3 regions of the Neorhizobium sp. 2083 genome follow, and region 3 is predicted to be linked to each of the others. Evidence: riboswitches for the same ligand, from Rfam matches in the RefSeq annotation. Region 3 holds a riboswitch; each other region holds the start of a gene.
The links. Region 3 has a riboswitch for thiamine pyrophosphate ahead of thiC (phosphomethylpyrimidine synthase ThiC). Riboswitches for the same ligand answer to the same signal wherever they lie in the genome.
Positions count from the first base shown of each region.

Region 1: linked by a shared signal. The riboswitch ahead of thiB (thiamine ABC transporter substrate binding subunit) and the one ahead of thiC (phosphomethylpyrimidine synthase ThiC) in region 3 are both predicted to bind thiamine pyrophosphate.
Region 2: linked by a shared signal. The riboswitch ahead of J2X76_RS16375 (ABC transporter permease) and the one ahead of thiC (phosphomethylpyrimidine synthase ThiC) in region 3 are both predicted to bind thiamine pyrophosphate.

Region 1 is NZ_JAVDTC010000006.1:166,780-170,050, reverse strand. It holds gene J2X76_RS22595 (ABC-F family ATP-binding cassette domain-containing protein) at 1-103, shown strand, start outside; gene J2X76_RS22590 (response regulator) at 264-713, shown strand; gene J2X76_RS22585 (VOC family protein) at 808-1,206, shown strand; TPP riboswitch at 1,254-1,362, shown strand; gene thiB (thiamine ABC transporter substrate binding subunit) at 1,403-2,413, shown strand; gene thiP (thiamine/thiamine pyrophosphate ABC transporter permease ThiP) at 2,434-3,271, shown strand, end outside.
Region 2 is NZ_JAVDTC010000004.1:38,316-41,586, forward strand. It holds gene minC (septum site-determining protein MinC) at 1-607, shown strand, start outside; gene minD (septum site-determining protein MinD) at 639-1,454, shown strand; gene minE (cell division topological specificity factor MinE) at 1,451-1,711, shown strand; TPP riboswitch at 1,860-1,963, shown strand; gene J2X76_RS16375 (ABC transporter permease) at 2,092-2,880, shown strand; gene J2X76_RS16380 (ABC transporter substrate-binding protein) at 2,877-3,271, shown strand, end outside.
Region 3 is NZ_JAVDTC010000010.1:187,097-190,367, reverse strand. It holds gene thiC (phosphomethylpyrimidine synthase ThiC) at 1-1,746, opposite strand, end outside; TPP riboswitch at 1,846-1,978, opposite strand; gene J2X76_RS28735 (acyl carrier protein) at 2,157-2,408, shown strand; gene J2X76_RS28730 (acyl-CoA dehydrogenase family protein) at 2,410-3,271, shown strand, end outside.

The DNA.
Region 1 (3,271 bases), on a different contig from region 3:
CAACAAGCTGGCCGCGGAGATGGAAAAACTCCGCCAAAGCATCGGCAAAATGGAAGAAGAATGGCTGGAGCTCGAAATGCTGCGTGAGGAAATCGAAGGTTAGTTTTACGATTTGTTATGCTTAACAGATAGTTAGCTAAAAAAATATTTGTCGCGGACCGGAACATGTAGCTTCCCGAGACGTTCGATGGGTCAATAACGGTCGGGGTGTCCTTGGGACTCATCGGCCAGCGAAGGAACCGATCAACCGAATGGGGACTCCAATGCTGACAAATGTTACGCGTCGTCGGCTGGCCGCGGAAGCGATGAATCAACGAGTGATGATCGTCGAGGACGAGTTTCTGATCGCGCTCGATGTGGCCGAAACCGTGGAATCCATGGGCCTGAAAGTGGCCGGTTTTGCGAACGCCCGCAAACACGCCTTGGCGCTCGCGGCCTACGCCGATATCGCCCTGGTCGATGTCAATCTTTCCGATGGCCGGACCGGCCCGGAGATCGGCCGTGAACTTGCCGAGCAATACGGCATCACCGTCGTCTTCATGACGGCCAATCCGGACGATGTGGAAGGTGGCGTCAAAGGCTCGCTCGGTGTCCTCACCAAGCCCGTCATGCCCGACGTCGTCGAGAAGACGATCGACTACGCCATCGCCAACCGGCTCGGCGGCATGGCGATCGTGCCGCGCGAGCTGAAGGTGTTTCCGCAGAACCACTGAGAAAATTTAACATCGATGTCGGGATTGTCTCCTATTCTTCGTCCTTGGGTGAGGCACGCGGATGTGCCGGGAAAAACGGAGAGGATATTACCCGATGAGAATGATTTTTGTGAACCTGCCGGTCGTCGACATCACGGTTGCGACGGATTTTTATACCGCGCTCGGCTTTACCAGGAACCCCAATTTCTCCGACGAAACGGCAAGCTGCATGGTCGTCAGCGAGCATATCCACGTGATGCTGCTCACCCACGAAAAATTCAGGGGCTTCATCAACGGCGACATTTCCGACGCCCGGACATCCAAGGAAGTGCTGAACTGCCTCTCCGCCGGCAGCCGCGCCGAGGTCGACGACTTCAAGGCCAGGGCACTCGGCGCCGGTGGCGGCGAATGGAGGCCGAACCTTGAAATGGGTCCGATGTACGGCTGCAGCTTCCAGGATCCGGACGGCCATGTCTGGGAAATCATGTACATGGATATGGGCGCCGCCGCCTGATCCCGCCCGGCCTCTTGCCAGTCAATCCCGCCGCCGCTAGATCTGGTCTCGCTCTAACGGGGTGCCGCGCGTTTTCGCGCGGCTGAGAGGCCTTGAGGCCAACCCGCGGAACCTGATCCGGTTAACACCGGCGGAGGGATTAGACGGCTCTTCATCAGCGCCTATTCCCCTTGTAACGCAAGCAGAGGAGGCGCTGATGCGCAGAACCATTCTTTCGATATTGACGGCCGCAGCCGCTCTTTCCTTCTCCGCGCCGGCCGAGGCTGAGGAAAAGACGCTGACCGTCTATACCTACGAGAGCTTCATTTCCGACTGGGGTCCAGGCCCCAAGGTGAAGGAGGCGTTCGAGAAGACCTGCGCCTGCAAGCTGAATTTCGTCGGCGTCGCCGATGGCGTGGCGCTTCTCACCCGCCTGAAGCTCGAAGGCCAGGGCACCGATGCCGATATCGCGCTCGGCCTCGACACCAACCTGATCTCCGAGGCCAAGGCGACCGGTCTTTTCGAGCCGCACGGGCTCGACGCCTCCGCCGCCAAGGTGCCGGGCAATTACAGCGACGACACGTTCATTCCCTACGATTACGGCCATTTCGCCGTCGTCTACGATACCCAGGCGATGAAGAACCCGCCCAAGAGCCTCAAGGAACTGGTAGACGGCGATCCAGCGCAGAAGATCGCCATCGAGGACCCGCGCACCTCGACACCGGGCCTCGGCCTGCTGCTCTGGGTGAAATCGGTCTATGGCGACAAGGCGCCCGAGGCGTGGGCAAAACTCAGGAAACGCGTGCTGACCGTCACGCCCGGCTGGTCGGAGGCCTACGGCCTGTTCACCAAGGGCGAGGTGCCGATGGTGTTTTCCTACACGACCTCGCCCGCCTATCACATGGTCGAGGAAAAGACCGACCGCTATCAGGCCGCGTCCTTCTCCGAAGGTCACTACATCCAGATCGAGGTTGCCGGCCTGCTAAAGGGCGCGGGCGACAAGGATCTGGCGAAACAGTTCCTGAAATTCATGGTGTCGCCGGCTTTCCAGGATGTCATCCCGACCACCAACTGGATGATGCCGGTCGCAAAAACCTCCACACCGCTTCCGGACGCCTTCAACAAGCTGGTGCAGCCGGGCAAGACTTTCCTCATGGGGTCCGACGAGGTCGCCAGGAATCGCCAGACCTGGATCGACGAATGGCTGACCGCCATGAGCATGAACTAAAATGGGCATGAACTGATCCCATGCTGACACGCGCTGAACGGAGACGGGGGATAGGCTGGGGGCTCCTCAGCCTCGTCGGCATCGCCCTCTTCGTCGGCATCGCTGTCGCCGCCCTTCTCTCCTGGGACGCGGGCAATACCCAAAGCCGGCTGTTTACCGCCTATACCTGGCGAATCCTGCGTTTCACGCTGCTCCAGGCGGCTCTCTCGACTTTGCTTTCGGTCGTCTTCGCGCTCCCCGTCGCCCTGGCGCTCGCACGCCGCCCACGCTTTCCGGGCCGCATCTGGATCATCCGGTTGATGGCGCTGCCCATGGGCCTGCCGGTGTTGATCGGCGCGCTCGGCCTGATCGGCATCTGGGGCCGGCAAGGAGTGATGAACAGCCTACTGTTGAAGCTCGGTCTTGAGCAGCCGGTCAGCATTTACGGGTTATCCGGCATCCTGCTCGCGCATGTGTTCTTCAACCTGCCGCTCGCGGCAAGGCTGCTGCTCGCGGCACTGGAGCGTCTGCCGGCGGAATATTGGCTGCTCTCCTCCAGCCTTGGAATGAAACCCTTTTCCGTCTTCCGTTTCATCGAATGGCCCGCGGCGCGGCGCGTCATCCCCGGCATAACCGGACTGATCTTCATGCTCTGCGCCACCAGTTTCACACTGGTCCTGGTGCTCGGCGGCGGACCGGCCGCGACGACGCTCGAAGTGGCGATCTACCAGTCGCTGCGCTTCGATTTCGACCCACCCCGCGCCATCGCGCTGTCGCTGCTGCAGATTGGCATCACGGCGCTGGTCCTGATCGCGATTTCGCTTTTCCCGGCACCTGATGACACCGGCATCACGGCAGGCCGGGCCATGCGCCGCTTCG
Region 2 (3,271 bases), on a different contig from region 3:
TCGTTCCGCAGGTTTCTTTCTCGGCCGCCCGGTCGTGCTTGACGTGACCGATCTGCCGATCGATCGCGCTCAGCTGAAGGAGCTCATAACCGAGCTTGCCGGGCGCAACGTCAATATCATGGGCATCGAAGGCGGCCGTCCTTCGATCCTGGGGCAGGGCATGCCTCCGGCGCTCAAGGGCGGCCGGCCGGTGTCGGACGAGGCCGTCGCCAAGGAGCCGATTATCGAGCTGCGCAACAGCGAGCCGAAGCCGTCGGTGCCCGAGGCACGTCCGACCTTGCAGTCCATCGTCATTCGCGACCCGGTGCGGTCAGGACAGTCGGTGATCTTTCCCGAAGGCGACGTGACGATCATCGGGTCGGTCGCTTCCGGGGCCGAAATCATCGCCGGCGGATCGATCCATATCTACGGCACCCTGCGCGGCAGGGCCATGGCGGGGTCGCTCGGAAACGCATCGGCGCGCATCTTCTGCCGCAAGCTCGAGGCAGAGCTGCTGGCAATCGACGGCATCTACAAGATGGCGGACGACATGGCCCCCGGCCTTCGCGGACACTCGGTCCAGCTTTGGCTGGAAGGGGATTCGATCATGGCAGAGAAACTTATTTGAGCCGAAACCGGCCAGCAAACAGGAGAGCAAGATGGGGAAAGTCATCGTAGTCACTTCAGGCAAGGGCGGGGTTGGCAAGACGACCTCGACTGCCGCACTTGGAGCGGCTCTGGCACAGCGAAACGAACGGGTCGTTGTCGTCGATTTCGACGTCGGGCTGCGCAATCTCGACCTGGTGATGGGCGCCGAGCGCCGGGTCGTCTACGACCTGATCAACGTCATTCAGGGTGAAGCCAAGCTTTCGCAGGCGCTGATCCGTGACAAGCGGCTGGAGACGCTGTTCCTGCTGCCGGCGTCCCAGACGCGCGACAAGGACAACCTGACGCCGGAGGGTGTCGAACGGGTCATCACCGAGCTGAGGCGGGTGTTCGACTGGGTCATCTGCGACAGCCCGGCCGGCATCGAAAGCGGCGCAACGCTTGCCATGCGCCATGCCGACATGGCCGTGGTGGTCACCAATCCGGAAGTCTCGTCGGTTCGCGACTCGGACCGCATCATCGGCCTGCTCGACTCGAAGACGTTGAAGGCCGAGCGCGGCGAACGCATGGAAAAGCACCTGCTTCTCACGCGCTACGACGCCAACCGCGCGGAACGGGGCGACATGCTGAAGGTGGAGGACGTGCTGGAAATCCTGTCCATCCCGCTGATCGGCATCATTCCGGAAAGCATGGACGTGCTTCGCGCGTCGAACATCGGGTCGCCGGTCACCCTGGCGGATGCGCGCAGCGCCCCGGCCATGGCCTATTTCGAGGCCGCACGCCGGCTTGCCGGCGAGGTTCTGCCGATCACGGTCCCGGGGGAAAAGCGCGGGATATTCGGCAAGATCTTCGCACGGAGGGCCGCATGACGATATTCAACCTCTTCCGCAAACAGCGCTCCGCTCCAACGGCCCGCGAACGCCTGCAGGTGCTTCTCGCCCACGAACGTTCGTCGAACGGCTCTGACCTCGTATCCGTGCTTCGCGAAGAAATCCTCGCGGTGATCGCCAAGCACGTGCAGGTCGACAGCGACAAGGTGCAGGTCAAGATGGATCGCGACGAGGATGTCACGATCCTGGAGATCGATGTCGAGATCCCGCTCGACGCCGTCAGCCAGGCTGCCTGAGCCGGTCGCATTCGACCGGACCTTAAGTTTCGAAACGCGGGCACCCCGGTTGTCCGCGTTTTGCATTTTGCGCCTTCCGCCGCTGCATCTTCTAATCTTGGCGGCCGTTCGAGGATTGACAAAAAAACCTCTCCGTCCGATAGCTCAGGGATATTCCGAGGGGGGCATCTTGACGATGCTGAGATGGCGGTGAGCCGGACCCTTGAACCTGATCCGGGTCATGCCGGCGTAGGAACGGAAACAGGCGTCCTCCGACGATTTTTCTCTTCTCCGCTTCACCTGGATCTCCGTGATTGAGCTGATCTGGAGATCGACGATGACATCCATTCTTTCCGCATTCCCAAGCCCGTTTCCGGTCGTCAGATCCGGCGCTTAGCATCATGCGGGCGTCCCACGCGGTGATTGGCCTCGTCCTGCTTGTCGCTCTATGGCAGGCTGGCGTCTGGCTTTTTACTCCGCCCCGCTACATCCTGCCGTCTCCGATTGAGGTGGTCTCCGCCTTCTGGCGTCAGCCGGGGTTCCTGCTGAGAAACAGCGCAGTTACGCTGACGGAAATCGCGCTCGGCCTGGTCATCGGCGGCACCTTCGGCATCGCGACCGCCTTCGGGGTCGCGGCATTGCCGCGGCTTGGGCGCCTCGTCTGGCCGATGGTTCTCGTCCTGCAGGCCTTTCCCGTCTTCGTTCTGGCGCCGATCCTGGTTCTCTGGCTCGGTTTCGGGCTCGCCTCGAAAGTGGCGATGACGACGATCATCATCTTCTTTCCGGTCGCCTCGGCCTTTGCCGACGGCCTTCGCCGCACAGATCAGGAAATCCTCGACGCCGTATCGCTGGAGGGCGCGAGCCACTGGCAGGCGCTGGTTGCGATCCGCGTGCCGCTGGCGATCCCGAGCCTCGTCTCGGGCCTCAGGGTTGCCGCGCCTCTGGCACCGCTCGGGGCGGTCGTCGGTGAGTGGGTCGGGGCATCCGGCGGGCTCGGTTTCGTCATGGTCCAGGCGAATGCCCGCATGCAGACCGATACGGTGTTCGCCGCCATGGTCGTCCTCGCCATCCTCACTGTCGCTTTAAGGCTTCTCATCGACCGGCTGACCGCAGGCCTCGCCCCCTGGGCCAGCGAAGCCGATCCTGCATCCTCATCCTCATCCGCATCAAGGAGCTCCGCCCAGTCATGATCCGTATCCTCACAGCGTCCGTCATCGCGCTCGCCACCCTGGCCGCGCCCGCTTCCTCGCAGGCGGCCGACAAGCTCGGCGTGCTGCTCGAATGGTTCGTCAATCCGGATCACGCACCGATGGTCATCGCCAAGGAGCGCGGCCTGTTTGCCGATGCCAATCTCGACGTCGAGCTCATCCCGCCGTCCGACCCTTCCGCGGTGCCGCGCCTCGTCTCGGCGGGGCAGGCGGATATCGGCATTCATTACCAGCCCAATCTCTATCTCGATCACGAGGCCGGCCTGCCGCTGGTGCGGTTCGGCACGCTGGTCGAAACCCCGCTCAATACCGTCACGGTTCTGGCGGATGGCCCGATCAAGAGCCTCAAGGACCTGAAGGGCAAGAAGGTCGG
Region 3 (3,271 bases):
GCCCTCCTTCTGCGCCTCGGCGCGAATATCGTGCGAGATCCGCATCGAGCAGAATTTCGGGCCGCACATGGAGCAGAAATGCGCCACCTTGTGCGCCTCCTTCGGCAAGGTTTCGTCATGCATCGATCGCGCCGTTTCCGGATCGAGCGACAGGTTGAACTGGTCCTCCCAGCGGAATTCGAAACGGGCGCGCGACAGCGCGTCGTCGCGCACCTGCGCCGCCGGATGGCCCTTGGCGAGATCGGCGGCATGCGCCGCGATCTTGTAGGTGATGACGCCGACTTTCACGTCGTTGCGGTCGGGCAGGCCGAGATGTTCCTTCGGCGTCACGTAACAAAGCATGGCGGTGCCTAACCAGCCGATCATCGCGGCCCCGATGCCGGACGTGATGTGATCGTAACCCGGCGCGATGTCGGTGGTCAGCGGCCCGAGCGTATAAAACGGCGCCTCGCCGCAGACCGCGAGCTGCTTGTCCATGTTTTCCTTGATCTTGTGCATCGGCACATGGCCGGGGCCTTCGATCATCACCTGGCAATCCTTCGCCCAGGCGATCTTCGTCAGTTCGCCGAGCGTTTCCAGTTCCGCAAACTGCGCCGCATCGTTGGCGTCGGCGATCGATCCCGGACGCAGGCCGTCGCCCAGCGAGAACGACACGTCGTAGGCGCGGCAGATGTCACAGATCTCCTCGAAATGCTCGTAGAGGAAACTCTCCCGGTGGTGATGCAGACACCACTTGGCCATGATCGAACCGCCCCGGGACACGATGCCGGTAACACGGTCGACGGTGAGCGGAATATAGGCGAGCCGGACGCCCGCATGGATGGTGAAATAGTCGACGCCCTGCTCGGCCTGTTCGATCAGCGTGTCGCGATAGACCTCCCAGGTCAGGTCCTCGGCAATGCCGTTCACCTTCTCCAGCGCCTGGTAGAGCGGCACGGTGCCGATCGGCACCGGCGAATTGCGGATGATCCATTCGCGGATATTGTGGATGTTGCGGCCGGTCGACAGGTCCATGACCGTATCGGCGCCCCAGCGGATCGCCCAGACCATCTTCTCGACTTCCTCCGCCATCGACGAGGTGACGGCGGAATTGCCGATATTGGCGTTGATCTTCACCAGGAAATTACGGCCGATGATCATCGGTTCGGATTCCGGATGGTTGATATTGGCGGGAATGATCGCCCGGCCTTCGGCGATTTCCCGGCGGACGAATTCCGGCGTCACGAATTCCGGAATATGGGCGCCAAAACTCTCGCCGTCGCGGACGCGAGCTTGTCTCTCCGCCTGCCGGCCGAGATTTTCGCGGATGGACACGAACTCCATCTCCGGCGTGACGATGCCGGCCCGCGCATAGGCGAGCTGGGTAACGGCCCTGCCCGGCTTCGCCTTGAAGGGAAGATTGCGGACGGGGAATTCCGGCGTCAGCCGGTCGCCGGAAACAAAGCCGTTGTCCTCCGGCCTGACGATGCGGCCCTCATAGGCCTCCACGTCGCCGCGCGCGAGAATCCAGCTTTCGCGCAGGCGTGGCAGGCCGGCATCGATGCTGATCGCAGCACCTTCGGCCGTATAGGGACCGGAGGAATCGTAGACGGTGACCGGCGGCTCGCCGGAAGTCGGATGCAATGCGATCTGCCGCATCGGCACGCGGATATCCGGATGGATGACGCCTGCTTTCAGGACTTTCGTCGAGGCGGGAAGCGGGCCGGTGGTGACGACCGGGGTGAGTTTGGCGGTTGCAATATTCATGGTTCGAGGCTCCAAGGTTTGACGTTTGGAGACCCAGTTCCAGTGTTGGAATGATGAAAAAACGCGGTGGAAATCGAAAGACGGTTCCCCGCCCTCGCTGCCGCAGCGCCCGCACCGTCCCTACGCCAGTATGAACTGGATCAGGTTCAACGGGTCACTGCGCCTCGGGCGGCCAAAGCCGATCCGACCAGCAGTATCTCAGCCCCTTGGCGGGACCCCCCTGGTGAATGCCGGCATCAGAAACCTGCAGGCGGCCCATGTCAAGCCGGCCGAAGCGTGGTTGATAGATCGAATTTTACCGAATCCCGCAGCTCCAAATTGATGAAGTTTATTACCGAAATCTTATGCTATCCTGCGTAATAACCGTCCTGGCGATGAACGCAGATTTCCAATTATCGGGAGATGTCGAGATGAACGAGACCATTCGCGAATTGCTGACGCGGGTAGGCGGCCTTCCGGTCGCGGTGACGGAGCTGGCAGACGGCGCCGATCTTTATGCGGCGGGCCTTTCCTCCTTCGCATCGGTGCAGCTGATGCTGGGCCTGGAGGAGGCGTTCGACATCGAATTCCCGGACAACCTTCTGAACCGCAAGTCCTTCGCCAGCATCGCAGCGATCGAGCAGACGGTCTCCCACATCCTGAAAGCCCGCGAGGCCGCTTGAGATGAGCCTCCCCGCCTTTGCCGCAGACATGGCCTTGAGCGCACGCGCTCATCGCGTGGCAACCGTAGCGGCTGAATTCGCCGATCCCGTCGATCGGGACGGCCGCTTCCCGCGCGAGGCGGTCGACGCCATGAAAGCCGAGCGCCTTCTCGGCATCCAGATCCCGACCGGGTTCGGCGGCGAGGGCGCTTCCATCACCGAGATCGCCGAGGTCTGCTCCATCCTGGGACAGGCCTGCGCCTCGAGCGCCATGGTTTTCGCCATGCACCAGATCAAGGTTTCGAGCCTCGTGGTGCACGGCGCCGACAGTCCCTGGCACATGGATTTCATGCGCGAACTCGCCGGCCGCCAGCTTCTCGTCGCCTCCGCGACGACCGAGGCCGGCATCGGCGGCAACATGCGCAACTCGATCTGCGCGATCGAGGTCGATGGCGACACCTGCCGCCTGACGAAGGATGCGACCGTGATTTCCTACGGCGCCCATGCCGATGCGGTCATGGTCACCTCGCGGTCGAACGAAGGCGCCGCCCCGACCGACCAGGTCATGACGGTCTTCCGGCACGGCCAGTACACCCTGCAGAAGACGGTCGACTGGGATACGCTCGGCATGCGCGGCACCTGCTCCGACGGTTTTCTCTTCCAGGGCGAAGCGCCATCGGCGCAGATCTTCCCGAAACCGTTCGCCGAGATCGCGGCCCAGTCGATGCTTGCCACCTCGCATCTTCTCTGGAGCGCCGTCTGGTACGGTATCGCCGCCGATGCGGTCCTGCGGGCGCAGGCTTTCGTGCGCGCTGCAGCCCGCAAGGCCGGCGGCACCCAGCCGCCCGGCGCGCTCAGGCTCGCCGAAGCCTCCAACCAGCTTC